One region of the Neobacillus sp. B4I6 genome, then DNA from elsewhere that is predicted to be linked to it. Evidence: riboswitches for the same ligand, from Rfam matches in the RefSeq annotation. Region 1 holds a riboswitch; each other region holds the start of a gene.
The links. Region 1 has a riboswitch for thiamine pyrophosphate ahead of thiC (phosphomethylpyrimidine synthase ThiC). Riboswitches for the same ligand answer to the same signal wherever they lie in the genome.
Positions count from the first base shown of each region.

Region 2: linked by a shared signal. The riboswitch ahead of thiM (hydroxyethylthiazole kinase) and the one ahead of thiC (phosphomethylpyrimidine synthase ThiC) in region 1 are both predicted to bind thiamine pyrophosphate.
Region 3: linked by a shared signal. The riboswitch ahead of QF028_RS13610 (ABC transporter substrate-binding protein) and the one ahead of thiC (phosphomethylpyrimidine synthase ThiC) in region 1 are both predicted to bind thiamine pyrophosphate.

Region 1 is NZ_JBNPWB010000002.1:1,317,259-1,322,501, forward strand. Features, by position in the region: partial or broken gene QF028_RS08625 (spore germination protein) at 1-427, shown strand, start outside; gene QF028_RS08630 (spore germination protein) at 453-1,544, shown strand; gene QF028_RS08635 (Ger(x)C family spore germination protein) at 1,541-2,749, shown strand; TPP riboswitch at 2,923-3,037, shown strand; gene thiC (phosphomethylpyrimidine synthase ThiC) at 3,179-4,963, shown strand; gene QF028_RS08645 (serine protease) at 4,984-5,151, shown strand.
Region 2 is NZ_JBNPWB010000002.1:2,660,016-2,665,258, reverse strand. Features, by position in the region: gene QF028_RS15235 (dicarboxylate/amino acid:cation symporter) at 1-718, opposite strand, end outside; gene QF028_RS15230 (response regulator) at 977-1,654, shown strand; gene dcuS (DcuS/MalK family sensor histidine kinase) at 1,697-3,310, shown strand; TPP riboswitch at 3,389-3,498, shown strand; gene thiM (hydroxyethylthiazole kinase) at 3,580-4,392, shown strand; gene thiD (bifunctional hydroxymethylpyrimidine kinase/phosphomethylpyrimidine kinase) at 4,408-5,226, shown strand; gene thiE (thiamine phosphate synthase) at 5,223-5,243, shown strand, end outside.
Region 3 is NZ_JBNPWB010000002.1:2,352,689-2,357,931, forward strand. Features, by position in the region: gene QF028_RS13600 (ABC transporter permease) at 1-575, opposite strand, end outside; gene QF028_RS13605 (thiamine-binding protein) at 572-865, opposite strand; gene QF028_RS13610 (ABC transporter substrate-binding protein) at 879-1,874, opposite strand; TPP riboswitch at 2,022-2,131, opposite strand; gene eat (ethanolamine permease) at 2,450-3,853, opposite strand; gene mdh (malate dehydrogenase) at 3,992-4,936, opposite strand; gene QF028_RS13625 (BMC domain-containing protein) at 4,962-5,243, opposite strand, start outside.

The sequences.
Region 1 (5,243 bases):
TTAAGGGAAGCTGGACTCCGGTTACCGAAGCCAATTGGTCCAGCAATGGGAATTGTCGGTGGGTTAATCATTGGTGAAGCAGCTGTACAGGCAGGGATTGTTAGCCCCCATTTTGGTGATAGTAGTGGCGTTAACTGCGATCTCATCTTTTGCCAATCCTCAATATAGTGTAGGGATTACATTGCGTATTCTTCGCTTCGTAGCCATGCTTTGTGCTGCCATACTTGGATTATATGGAGTCATTCTATTTTTCCTTTTCATGACAAGCCATTTAGTGAAACTAAAAAGTTTTGGCGTGTCTTATATGAGTCCAGCCGTTCCTTATCGTTTAAGTGAATGGAAAGATTTGATGGTTCGCATGCCCCTAATGATGATGAAACGTCGTCCAAAGATGATGCATACGAAAAATCCTATACGTAAAGGATAACCTATTGTGAAAGGAACATGAAAGGATGATTGTCAGTCCAAAAGATCGAATTACCACGCCACAAGCAGCTGTTATCATCAGCAACTTTATACTTGGTTCAGGAATCCTCACACTGCCCAGAACAGCTGCAGAGAAGGTGAATACACCAGATGTATGGATAAGTGTTATTTTAGGCGGGCTGATCGCGATAATCGCAGGGGTGATCATGGTCAAATTATGCCTACAGTTTCCCCAAAAAACAATTTATCAATACAGCCGTGAAATTGTAGGAAAATGGGTGGGCGGGTTACTTAGTTTACTTATAGTATGTTATTTTCTTTTAACTTCCGGGTTTCAACTCCGTTCAATGGCGGAAGTAATAAGGTATTTTTTGCTGGAAGGTACCCCTATCTGGGCAATTATGATGCCATTTATGTGGGTAGGTCTCTATCTGATCATAGGCGGTATCAACCCGATTGCCCGTCTGTTTGAAATTGTATTACCTATTACGATTTTCCTTTTTTTGCTAGTAGCCTTTTTGAGCCTAAAAATATTTGAGATCGATAATTTACGCCCGGTATTGGGGACTGGATTCATCCCTGTGCTAAAAGGAGTAAAGGCGACGACTCTCGCATTTACAGGTCCTGAAGTCCTGCTGGTCATCATGGCGTTTATGCAACAGCCAAACAAAGCAGTAAAAATGGTCCTAGTTGGAATTTCCGTTCCATTGATTTTTTATGGGATAACCGTTGTGATGGTGATCGGAGCGTTATCCGTCGATGAAGTGGTCACGAGAACATGGCCAACACTTGATTTGATACGAAGTTTTGAGGTAACCGGTCTGATCTTTGAACGGTTTGATTCTTTGTTGCTGGTGGTATGGATTATGCAAATGTTTACTACCTTTACCATCAGCTACTACGTAGGTGCTTTAGGGCTGGCTCAACTTTCGAAAAAGAACATTAGTTCATTTATGTATGGTTTACTTCCGCTTATTTACGTCATTTCCATCACCCCAAAAAATATCAATGATCTATTTAAACTTGGGGATATGATTAGCAATTTTGCATTGTTTTTATTTGGTTTACTACCACTTCTCCTTCTTATTATCGCGAGATGGAAAGGAAGAAAACAATGAAGTTAAGTCATAACAATATACGATTTCTCTTGGTTTCGCTGTCTGTCCTTTTACTCTTTTCTCTTACAGGCTGTTGGAGCAGTCATGAAATTGAAGAGCTAAGCTTAGGTGTAGGGGTGGCATTCGATATAGGGAAGAAGTCAACCATAGAGAAAAAGATAAACGAACAAGATGAAGGCTATTCCAAAAAAGATCAGATTACTACAACTTATCAACTTATTACCTCACAATTAGCAAGTTCAATGAGTAAAGAAGGGGGATCGCAACAACAATCTTATGTTAATATTTCTGAAACGGGAGACTCCATCCTTCAAGAGGTTCGTGAATTATCATTAGTAACGGATCTTCCTTTTAATGCCAGTCATATGAAAGTCATTGTAATCGGTGATAAACTTGCACGATCGTATAGTTTAGATCGATTACTTGATCAATATCTTCGGGATAATGATTTTAGACCAAGCTGCCTTATGTTTATTAGTAAAGGGAGAGCTAGAAATACCCTAGTATCAAAGAAAGCAGGAGAAGTTCCAGCATTTCGTCTGTTTGGAATGGTAGATAATGCCTATCGATCGACAAGAATTTTGCCTCCTATCTCGATTATTAAATTAGACGGTAAGCTAAAATCAGGATCCAGTTTTCTTTTGCAAAATGTGATCTCGGAAAATGGAGAAGTGAAATTTGCAGGAGCTGCCGTGATAAAAGGAAAGACAAAAAAACTGCGTGGTTTTTTAAATGAAGAGGAATTGGAGGGGATAACATGGATAACAGGCAAGGGGAAAGGCGGTTTGGTAAAAAGTTTTGATAAACAGACTAGTGGGCTAATCGTATATGAGATAGCGTCTATGAAAAGTAAAATCACCTCTCATGTTAAGGGAAACAATATCTCTTTTGTTGTAAACATCGAATCAGAAGGGCGATTATCTGAGAATTGGGTGGTTTCAGGTAACTCTTTTGATAATACATTTCTAAAAAGGGCAGAAGAATCCACCGAAAAAGAAGTAAAACGATTGGTTGATCATACAATTAAAAAAACGCAAAAGGAATATCGAGTAGACGTTGCTGGTTTTGGGAACCGTTTAAGAATTGAGCATCCGAAAGTATGGGAAAAAGTCAAAAAAGATTGGGATCAAACATTCAGTGAGGTTCCAATTTACTACAACGTAAAAATAACAATCAAAGATTATGGAGCGTCAGGTCACAAGTAAGCCTTCTTTTTTTAGGGTACGAAAAAAGAATTATACTTCTTAAAACCCAAGCAAGAAGATATCTAACCTTTCTCTCTCCACCTAAACATACTATCTAAAACGACTATTTCACTTTAAATAATATTATGTATTTCATTTTAACCGATACTCATATATAATATTGTTAATTGAATATAAATAACTAGGGGAGCCCAATAAGTTGGGCTGAGAAAGAAACACGATGAAGTTTCTTGACTCTTGGGACCTGATCTGGATCATACCAGCGTGGGGAAGTTAGAATAGACAATCTTCAATGCACCTCTACTTCTGCATACATATTAGCCGGGTCCAACCATTTATGGTCCCGGCTTTTTGATGTACTTTTATACGCTTTTCCACTTGTTATGTTCTGTATCTCGTCCTTATATTCAAAAAAAGGAGAGATTAAGTATGTCAACGACTTCATTAAACGAACAAAATATTTCCATCATGTCTAGTTTTCCAGGAAGTAAAAAAGTATATGTAACAGGTTCGAGATCCGACATTAAAGTACCAATGCGTGAAATTGAGTTAAGCCCGACAACAGGTACGTTTGGTGAAGAGGAAAACCTTCCAGTACGCGTCTATGATACAAGCGGTCCTTATACGGATCCAAATTATTCTGTTGATATTACAAAAGGTCTTCCTGCTATTCGCAGCACATGGATTCATGAACGAGCAGATGTTGAGGAATATGAAGGTAGAGAAATTAAACCTGAAGATAATGGGTATAACGATCAAAATGATCCTCGTGCCAATCATAACGTGTTTCCTGGTTTAAAGCGCAAACCATTACGTGCAAAAAAAGGGAAAAATGTCACACAGCTTCATTATGCTAAAAAGGGAATTATTACTCCTGAAATGGAATTTATCGCCATAAGGGAAAATATGAAACCTGAATTTGTGCGTGATGAAGTGGCAAAAGGTCGAGCGATTATTCCTTCTAATATCAATCATCCAGAGTCAGAACCTATGATAATAGGACGTAATTTTCATGTTAAAATTAACGCGAATATTGGCAACTCGGCTGTTTCATCCTCCATCGAACAAGAGGTTGAAAAAATGACATGGGCCTCGCGCTGGGGTGCCGATAATATTATGGATCTATCAACAGGTAAAAACATTCATACAACAAGGGAATGGATTGTTCGAAACTCAGCAGTTCCTGTCGGCACCGTCCCCATTTATCAAGCACTTGAAAAAGTAAATGGTGTTGCTGAAGATCTTACATGGGAGGTTTACCGTGATACCTTGATTGAACAAGCGGAGCAAGGTGTTGATTACTTCACCATTCATGCTGGTGTTCTTTTACGATATGTCCCATTAACGGCAAAACGGTTAACAGGTATTGTATCCCGCGGTGGATCAATCATGGCACAATGGTGTTTACACCACCATAAAGAAAGCTTTTTATATACTCACTTTGAAGAAATCTGCGAAATAATGAAGTCTTATGATGTTGCATTCTCTTTAGGGGATGGTTTACGTCCTGGGTCTATTGCAGATGCCAATGATGAAGCGCAGTTTGCAGAATTAGAGACTCTTGGAGAGCTAACAAAAATTGCTTGGGAACATGATGTACAGGTAATGGTTGAAGGACCTGGACATGTACCTATGCACCTAATTAAAGAAAATATGGATAAACAACTAGAAGTGTGTCAGGAAGCACCATTCTACACACTTGGACCTCTTACGACTGATATAGCACCTGGTTATGATCACATTACATCTGCTATTGGGGCTGCAATGATTGGTTGGTATGGCACAGCTATGCTTTGTTATGTAACGCCTAAGGAACATTTAGGTTTACCGAATAGAGAGGATGTTCGTGTAGGGGTTATTACTTATAAAATTGCCGCCCATGCTGCTGATTTGGCAAAAGGACATCCAGGAGCCCAAAAAAGAGATGATGCCTTATCAAAAGCTCGTTTTGAATTCCGTTGGAGAGATCAGTTTAATTTATCTTTAGATCCAGAACGAGCGATAGAATATCATGATGAAACTTTACCTGCGGAAGGTGCAAAAACAGCACATTTCTGTTCAATGTGTGGACCAAAATTTTGTAGCATGAGAATCTCTCAAGATATTCGTAATTATGCGAAAGAAAACAAACTTGATACGAAGGAAGCTATTGAAACAGGTATGAAGGAAAAAGCTAAGGAGTTTAAGCAATCTGGGGGCAGCATATATCAGTAACTTTCTTGGGAGGTTATACGATGAATGTTCAAAAGATTAACGAGGAAATTACGCAAATGAAAACTAGCCTTGCTTTTTTAGAGGAGCGTTTAAAGGAAATTCAGCAAAATTGTGATCATCATTTTGATGGCGATCAATATTATGAAAAATGTTTGAAGTGTAATAAGGTAAATGTATTATATTATTAAACAAAACTCGACAAAAAGATAATCTAACAAGAGGGTATTAAAAAGATAGCCATGTAACCTTACCTTGATTAATAATCAGGGTAAGGTTTTTT
Region 2 (5,243 bases), 1.3 Mb from region 1:
TCCCACCTAGTACAAAGATGATGAAAAGAAACATCGTTGCATAAACGCTGCCCATCAATTTTCCAAGCGAGACTAACGAACCAAGACCAAAATTACCAATCGTATAGGCCATTGCACCAGATGCTGCAATGGGTGAAAATTTCATTACAATATTAACAATCTTAAAAAAGATTTCCGTAAATTGCTCAAACAAGGCAACAACTGGTTTCCCTTTTTGCCCTAAAGAAGCAAGTGCAATCCCAAACAGGACGGCAAAGAATAAAATCGGGAGCAGCTCGCCCTTCGCCATTGCCCCAACAAAATTATCAGGAATAATTCCTAAAATAAATTCAATAAATCCATGACTAGTTTCATTTGCTTGCGCGGTAAATTGTGAAATATCTCCGCCTTTTACGGAATCTGTATTAAACCCAGATCCAGGTTTGATCACATTAACTAAGAGCAAACCAATAGCCAAGGCAAACGTCGTTACAATTTCAAAATACAGGAGCGCTTTCCCGCCGATACGCCCAACCTTCTTCAAATCCCCCATGTTACCGATGCCAATGACTATTGTAAAAAATACAATTGGAGCAATGACCATTTTTATTAACTTGATAAAGATATCCGCCAAAACCTTTAATTCTGTACCGAATTTCGGAAAAAGAAATCCGATGACAATCCCAAGTACGATCCCCAATAATACTTGGACGGTCAAATTTTTGAAATTAATTTTCATTTCCTCATACACCCCTTTGTTTAGTAATTCTGTTAACGCTTTCATCCAGCCTAATCACATAATAAAAGAAAATTCAGATTATAGTAAGATTTTGGTCATATTGGTCTTATTGTTCCTTTTGTTATAGAAAATACCTTAGTTAACTCTCATAAAAATCGAACAAAATTGCTATCTATGAATTTACTATTTCAATAAAATAGGCCATGATAATAATATAAAGTGAAATATAATTTCATTTAATGTAAGGGGGAGCAGGGGATGTTTCCGTTAAAAGTACTATTGATTGAAGATGATCCGATGGTTCGAGAGGTGCACCGCCAATTCATTGATAGGATTGAAGGGTTTTCGATTATTGGAATCGCCTCTAATGGGATGGAAGGGTTAAGATTAGTGAAAGAACTCAGTCCGGATCTGGCGATTATCGATATTTATATGCCTTATATGGGTGGATTGGAAATGCTCAGCGAACTGCGTTCAGAGGCCTATTCTGTGGATGTGATTGCGATAACAGCTGCGAGCGATATAGAAACCATCCACCGTGTACGACAACAAGGGGCTGTTGATTACATCATAAAACCGTTTACCTTTGATCGAATTAAAAAGTCACTTGATAATTATAAAAACTATCGAGTCAAATTAGGAGAAAAGAAAGCTCTTTTACAGGAGGAGCTCGATCAAATTTTATTTATTGATAGCAAAGAAGAAAGTGAAAGAGAGAGTTTACCCAAGGGATTAAATATGAATACGTTAATAAAAATTACCGATTTCATTTCGCAGGAAAAAGAACCTATATCTGCGGAAGAAGTAGCGGAAAGCATCGGAATGGCTCGGGTAACGGCTCGAAGATACCTTGATTACTTAGAAAAAGAAGGAAAAGTCAAGATTCATATCCATTACGGCGGCGTCGGAAGACCAATCAACCGTTACGGTGTTTAAAGAAAATACCTTGAAAAGATTGCCTGTAAGAAAGGGGGAATCATGTTGGGGTGGAAAAAAAGGTTGGGCAAACCAAAACTTCGATTACAATCGACGATAACCCTGCTGGTTTGTATCGTGGTCGTGATGGCATTGTTAGTAACCGAGATTTTAATCACCAACAGAATTTCAGAAGAAACAGAGAATAGCCAAGCTGAAAAAGCAACAGATATTGCGAGAATTGTTGCAAAGTCTCCGATTGTCATGAATGGGCTTAAAAATAAAACAGCAGAGAAGGATATCCAAACATTTGCGAATGATATTAAACAATCAACGCATGTTGAATTTATCGTCGTGATGGACATGTATGGAACAAGAAAATCACATCCCAACCGCAACCTATTAGGTCTGCATTTTGTCGGTGGGGATGAAGGACCTGTCTTAAAAGGGAAAGAGCATATTTCCATTGCCAATGGGACATTGGGATTGTCTTTACGCTCGTTTGTTCCGGTGTATGATCAAGAAAATAAACAAATAGGAGCAGTCGCGGTTGGGATTTCTTTAGAAAAAGTTAATCAGGCGATTGAACAAAGTAGGAAAATTATTTTGATCGGTGTGGGAGTAGGAATTCTAGTTGGGATTCTAGGAGCCCTTATTCTAGCTAGAAAAATCAAAGCGATTCTTTTTGGACTTGAGCCGAGTGAGATGGCAAAATTGCTTGAGGAACGTAGTGCGATGCTTCAATCCACAAAGGAAGGAATTTTGGCAGTTGACCAGGATGCTTTTACCACTCTCGTAAATAATGAGGGGATCCGACTTCTTCAAAAAGCTGGCATTCATGGGCCCTTTTTAGGAAGAAAAGTGGATGACTACATGCCAAATTCAATGCTATCTTCTGTTCTAGGAACGGGGGAATCTCAATTAGACCAAGAACAAGAAATCAATCATATTACCATTTTAACCAATCGGGTTCCGGTTGTTGTCAAAGGAAAGATTGTCGGTGCGATTGCTACCTTCCGAGAAAAAACCGAAATCAAGCAATTAGCTGAACAATTAACCGGTGTAAAGCTATACGCGGAAGCACTGAGAACTCAGTCACATGAATTCATGAATAAACTGCATGTAATATCAGGTTTAATTCATATGAAAGACTATCAAATGGTCTCGTCATACATTACCAAAATTGTCGATCACCAACAAACTGAGGTAGAATTTGTTGTCAGTCGGTTTAAAGATCCTGTTTTAGCAGGTTTTATTTTAGGAAAACTTAGCTTCGCCAGGGAAAATGGATGTGAATTAATCATTGATGGGGAAGGAAGTCTACCTGAACCAGAGCAGCAGGAAATAACCCATGAAGTGGTAACGATTCTCGGAAATTTAATCGATAATGCACTGGATGCTGTTGCGGACCGTCCACATAAAAAAGTTACCTTAAGGTTTGACTTTTACGATGAAGTCCTAGCGTTGGAGGTCCATGATACAGGACAAGGAATCGATGAGGATGTAAGACATCACTTATTTATCAAAGGGTATTCTACCAAGGGTGAAAATCGCGGAATCGGTTTATCATTGGTGCAGAGAAGCTTGGAAAAATTAAATGGACAGATAGAAATTCATTCCCAAAAAGGAAAAGGGACAACATTTATTGTTACTTTCCCATATAAAAGCAAACAATAATAATGTTATGTTAACTGATACTTTTTCCTTTACATTCTAGTACCATAGGAATATTATGTAGTTAGTTAAATAAAGTATTAGATCTACTAGGGGTGCCCTGTAAACAGGCTGAGAGAAAATGGAGAAATTTTCAACCCTTCGGACCTGATCTGGGTAATACCAGCGGAGGAAAGTAGCCAAGTGAATGTTAATTATTTCTTTGACTAACTAACCAGGTCCATTATTGGATCTGGTTTTTTTATTTTAAAATAAGAAACGGGGAAATCGAGATGGAAAAAAATAGTTTGTATGAAACGTTGGAAGAAGTTAGAAAGGATAATCCGCTGGTACATAATATTACCAATGTGGTCGTTACGAATTTTACGGCAAATGGGCTCCTTGCCCTTGGTGCCTCACCGGTTATGGCATATGCAGCTGAGGAAGTAGCAGATATGGCCAAGATTGCAAGTTCATTAGTATTGAACATTGGAACATTAAACCCACAGACAGTAGAATCGATGATCATTGCCGGAAAAGCGGCCAATGAATCCGGTGTTCCCGTCATTTTTGACCCGGTTGGTGCAGGGGCTACCCGCTATCGAACCGAAACCGCGCAAAGAATTATGAACGAGGTAAAAGTCTCTGTGATTAGAGGTAATGCAGCCGAAATTGCCAATGTGGTTGGTGAAAAGTGGGAAATTAAGGGCGTCGATGCTGGGGATGCAAAAGGAAATATCATTGAACTAGCTATTACTTCAGCACAAAAATTAAATGGTCTTGTCGTCATCACTGGAAAAGAGGATGTCGTTTCGGATGGGAAAACAACCTATGTCGTGTCAAATGGACATCCAATTTTAACGAAGGTGACAGGCACTGGCTGTTTATTAACCTCTGTGATTGGAGCGTTTGCAGGAGTGGAAAAGGACCTGCTTCAAGCTTCAGTGGCTGCTTTAACGTATTATGGAATCGCGGCAGAGAAGGCAGCAGCAAAAACAGTTGAAATGGGACCTGGAAGTTTCCAAATCGAATTCTTAAACCAATTAACTTTAGTTTCTTCCGAAGATATCATTTCACATGCTTCTGTTAAACAATTCAATCGATAACTGGGGGTAATTTAAATGAAAAAAGCATTAACAATCGCTGGTTCTGATAGCGGCGGTGGAGCAGGAATTCAAGCGGATTTAAAGACATTTCAGGAATTAGATGTTTTCGGGATGTCGGCTTTGACTGCAGTAACGGCCCAAAATACATTAGGCGTCCATGCTGTCTATCCAATGACGGCTGAGGCAGTCGTAAAACAGATCGAAGCGATCGGCGAAGATATCGGTACGGATGCGGTGAAAACAGGAATGCTTTTTAATGCTGAAATAATCGAGGCCGTCGCTGCACAGCTTAGAAATTATCAATGGCAAAATATTGTTGTCGATCCTGTCATGATTGCAAAGGGTGGCGCTTCTTTGTTGCAAATGGAAGCCATTTCTGCCATGAAAAAATACTTATTGCCGCTAGCAACGGTAATCACCCCGAATATTCCAGAAGCGGAAGTACTAACGGGCATGTCGATTCTGACAGTGGAAGATAAACTGGAGTCTGCTAAAAGACTACTTGCGTTAGGCGTAAAAAATGTCGTGATTAAGGGCGGCCATGATGAAAATGTGTCTGAATCCACTGATTTATTATTTGATGGAAAGGAATTTTACTACTTTACCAGCAAGAGAATTCAGACAAAGAACACACATGGAACAGGTTGTACTTTTTCCGCAGTAATTACTGCTGAACTAGCAAAAGGGGAAACTCTTTATGAAGCAGTTTGTATAGCAAAGGATTTTATTCAGTCCGCAATTGAAAACCATTTGGAGATCGGGCAGGGACATGGTCCAACTAACCATTGGGCATATCGAAAAAGAAAAATTGCAAAGGAACTGGCTGAATTATGAAAAACTTACGAGCGGCT
Region 3 (5,243 bases), 1.0 Mb from region 1:
ACGGCACCCATTACACTATACGTGGCAGAAACCTTAAAGCCTGAAAAAATCGAGGGCAACGAAAACGGCAGCTCCAATTTCCAAAAAAGCTGTGTTTTGGATGCACCTGCCATCCTCATATAATGCTTCAACTCTGAAGGGGTTTGGCTAAATCCATCCAAGGCGGCCACTGTAATGGGAAAGAAACAAACAAGGGTGATGACAATCATTTTGGGCAATAAGCCAAACCCAAACCAAATCACCAACAGTGGAGCCAGAACGATAATGGGAACATTTTGTGATAAAATCAACAATGGATAGAAGGAATCCCTTAAAACAGGTACAAGATGGAATAAAACGGCGACTGCCAGTCCAATGAATGCTCCAACTACAAATCCAAATAATGAAATTTTAACCGTTGAAAACACATCTGGATAAAAATCACGCCAACCGGCAATGGCCTCTGTGAAAATCTTTGATGGCGGCGGAAGAAGCCATTCCGGCACTTCTGATATTTTAACGACAATCTCCCAAATGACAAACAAAAGGAGGAGAACCAAAATCGGTCTCCACCCTTTTACAAGATTCTTCCTCATGATCGATATTTCTCCGTTAAGTCATCCATGGAAATGCCTGTTGGCTGATAAAGGATTTTCACTTGAGAAATGACATTTTTGCTTCCCATTTCAATCATTCGTTCATTCATTTTTGAAATCACAGTAAATAATTCGTGCAGTTCGCCTTCCATGGTTGTTTCTAACGGGTGTACCTCATATTTCACACCAGATTCAGCAATGACTTTAATGGCTGAATCAACGTATGGAATGACGTCTTCTCCATCCTTTGTTTTCGGTATGATTTGAATGCTGATTAATGAATTCGCCATGTTTTTCTACCCCCTAGTGTTTTGGTAAAAATTCATTTGTAAATGCTTTTTTCGCATCTAATTTCTTGTCAAGAAGCTTATTATCATACATCCATTGGGCATAATTTTCCCAAACCTCTTGCTTTTGAATTCCCCATTCCTTTGCATCATCCTGATATTTTGGAGACAACCATTCTTGACTCTTCTTTACAAGCTTTGGATCTAAATCCGGTGCTGCTTTAATCAGGATATCTGCAGCTTGATCAGGGTTTTTAATGGCAAATTCATACCCCTTGGCAGCGGCATTTACGAACGCCTTAACCGTTTCAGGGTCCTCTTTGATCATTTTCTCGTTTGTTTCTAAAACAGGTGTATAGTAGTCCAGTTTGTCAGAGTAATCTGTTAAGTAAACCATATTAATTTTTTCATTACGAAGCTCTGCTTCTACACCAGTCCACCCATAGTAAATCCAAGCGAAATCGATGTCTCGTTTCACAGCCGTAAAAAAGTCCGTATCCCCCATGTTCACGATTTTCACCTTATTGGCATCGGCGTTTTCCTTTTTCATGAGAGAAGTGATGACAGATTTTTCGACTGGCGAGCCCCATCCACCATATGTTTTTCCTTGAAAATCTTTCGGAGATTGAATCTGTTTGCCAGCTGGTGAAGCGAATCCTGATGTATTGTGTTGAATCACTGCAGCGATCGATACGAGCGGTACCCCTTGAATACGTGCCTGGGTAATCGCTTCTTGGTAGCCAACACCAAACTGCGCCTTGCCAGAAGCTACAAGTTGGTCAGCACCGGTCTCACCCGGCATGATAATATCCACATCCAAGCCTTCTTTTTTAAAGAATCCTTTTTCTTTTGCTACATATAATCCAGTATGATTGGTATTTGGCGTCCAATCCAGTACAATCGAGACCTTTTTAAGCGGCTGTTTTTTTTCTTTTGCGTTTTCTGTTTCTTTTTTGCTGCTGCATCCAGTCACTAAAAGGACTGAAAGGACTAGTACTAGCCATTTCTTCATGTAGAATCCCCCATATGTAAAAATAATATCTAAAGTGAAACAAAATAAATTGGCTGAAACCTCAGTGTTGGTTAGAAGGCAAAAACTTGCTTAAACAAAATAAAGCACCCAGGCAAAGAAACCTGAGTGCATATCAGCAAACAATTAATTGTTTAAGAATATGTTCCCTCCGCCGGTATCAACCAGATCAGGTTCCAAGGGTCATCGTCTCACGGACTAAATCTCAACCGGCATCACCGGTTCCCCCACATTACATCGTATTCCACTTCATATCCTACTATTATATCAGTCAAGGCAGACAAAGCCAACTGCTTTTATCTATTAATGCTTGTTAACAAATACTTCCTATCATGAAACATCCAGTTCTCATCTTCTGTTGGCACGTAAACAGAGGTTAATTCACCTGCACGAAATAACTTTGCTAGTTAACCTACGGTGTTACGAGTAAGGAGCTAGTTTCGTTCATGATAACTTATACGAACAGGGGCATTATTTGAGGACCGTCTGTATCCAATCCATTCAACGAATACAAAAAAGATGCCCCACCCCAATGGAACATCTTTTTCTATTGAACGTTATCCTATTTTCTCATCTGTCCCTGTTTCTCCAGAAGTCACATCCTCAATTAAAACAAACTCCTCCGACATTGGACGAAGATTCTTGGATCCTACTAAGAAATAGTAGACAATCGCCACACCAAAAATCGTCAGAATCACACCCGCCAAAGGCAGCTCCACTCCAAACAAAGGAAGAGTTGTCGTTAACACGCTGTATTTTACCACGCAGAAGAAAGAGAAAACACCCAATACTAATGCAATCGCCGGTACCACAGGATAGCTCACCTTAAATGGTCTTTCCAAATTCGGCTCCTTTTTCCGCAGCACAAACAACGAAACCATACTTAAGCAGTACATCGTAATCGCACCAAAAACGGATAGGATAATCAACGCATTAGCAAAGTTTGCTGAGCCTGCTGCGATCACTCCAATCGCTCCAGGAACAATCAAGCCCCAATGCGGCACCCCGCGTTTCGAAAGATTAGACAAAAACTTAGGCAGGTATCCTGCACGAGCCAGGGCAAACGTTTGACGGGAATAACCAATAATAATACCGTGCAAGCTGGCAATTAAACCAAATAAACCGATAATGGCAACTGATTTTGGAATAAAGCTGCCTTCTCCATAAATACTTTCCAATGCCTGTGGAAGTGGATAATCCGCCGGTTTACCGTTACCGCCGCCAAGTCCTGCCGTTACGACTAAGGTTAAAATCGTTGCCACACCAAGCGTTAAAATTCCGGAAATAAAGCCTTTTGGAATATCCTTCTTCGGGTCGCGCACCTCTTCTGCTGCCATCGCTCCCCCTTCAATCGCAAGGAAGAACCAAATGGCAAATGGAATCGCTGCCAAAACACCGGACCAGCCATGACTAAAAGCCATATCATTAAATATATTGGATGATTGAACATGAGGTAAACCGGCCACATAATAAATCGCGAGACCGATCAGTGCCAATACCGTTGCCACTAACTCAATGATAGCGGCACCTTTTACGCCGATGAGGTTGACCAAAATAAATAAAATAAACATTCCGACCGTTGCATAAACGGGATTAATACTTGGGATTAAGAAATTGATATACGCTCCAACAGAAACCGCAATCGCTGGAGGGGCAAATACGAATTCCAGTAAACAGGCTAAACCGGTTATAAAGCCCATAAACGGCCCCATTGCCTTTCGGGCGTAGGCAGACGGTCCGCCGGCATGAGGGATGGAAGTTGAAAGCTCTGAATAACTAAAAATAAAGGTCGTATAAAAGACAATAATAATCAGTGCGGCAATGCCGAGGCCAATGGTGCCGCCTGATTCAAAACCATAGTTCCAGCCAAAATATTGGCCGGATATGACCATCCCTACAGCAATACCCCAGAGATGAATTGGTTTAAGCGCTTTTTGTAAATGGTTGTTTCCCTGCTCCATAAACCCTTCCCCTTTCAAAGTAAATCTCCTGGAAATATAAAAGTAAAACCATATCCCATACACGACTATTTCCAAAACTAGGTGCTACTAGTTTAATATAGAATTGTAGAAGGATTCACAGGATATATTATCCAAATATTATCGTGTCTTCAAAACCGACATAACATTCCGAACAGATTGGGCTGATTGATCAAGGGCTGTTTTTTCTTCAGGGGTTAACGCAATTTCTATTACCGTTTCAATCCCATCGCCGCCAAGGATCGTTGGAACCCCTAGATATAAATCCTGATAGCCATATTCCCCTTCCAGATAGGCAATACATGGCAAGATTCGTTTTTTGTCTTTTAATATGGCTTCAGCCATTTGGACCATCGAGGCTGCCGGGGCGTAGTAGGCACTGCCTTGACCTAGCAAACTGACAATCTCGCCGCCGCCTTTACGCGTTCTTTCCACAATCGCTTCAATTCGGTGAGGCGGGAGAATTTTATCAAGCGGGATTCCGCCGGCATAAGAGAATCGAACCAATGGGACCATATCATCACCATGCCCGCCAAGGACAAAACCTGAAATATCTTCCACTGACACATTCAATTCCTGTGCAACAAAAGTGTTGAAACGCGCAGTATCTAAGACTCCGGACTGACCGATAATCCTATTTTTAGGAAACCCTGTTGTTTTATAGCAAACATGGGTCATCGCATCAACAGGATTACTTAAAACGATAATGTAGCTATTCGGCGCATATTTTTTAATATTTTCAGAGACTTGCTCGATAATTTTTGCATTGGTCGAAACCAAATCATCCCGGCTCATCCCTGGTTTCCGCGGCAGTCCTGCAGTGATTAACACCAAATCAGCATCCTGTATATCCGCATAATCTGAGGTACCCGTTATATTTGCATTAAAGCCTTGGACAGGGCTTGCTTCCAGCATATCCAGTGCCTTCCCTTTGGTTGGATCGTTTTGAGACGGGATATCAACCAGAATGACATCTCCTAATTCTTTTTGCGCAATCATCAGCGCCGCTGTTGCACCAGTAAATCCTGCACCAATCACTGCAATTTTTTTACGTTTGAAAACCATGTTTCTTCCTCCATTCTTTTTAAAATTATTCTGTTTGTGCTGGAGGCTCATCTTGTTTTGCTCTTTGACCTTTTTTTGCAGGTTTTGGTTTCTCCTCGCCCTTTTTCGGCGTCTGTGCCAACATTTGCCCTACTCCCTCATCCGGACGCGGGATCACATGCGCGGTTACCAGCACCCCGACACTTTGAGCAGCATACTTGCCAGCATCGACCGCCGCCTGGACAGCCCCGACATCTCCTTCTACTAAAATCGAAACGAGTCCGGCGTCCACTTTTTCTTTTTTAACTAAACGTACATCCGCTGCTTT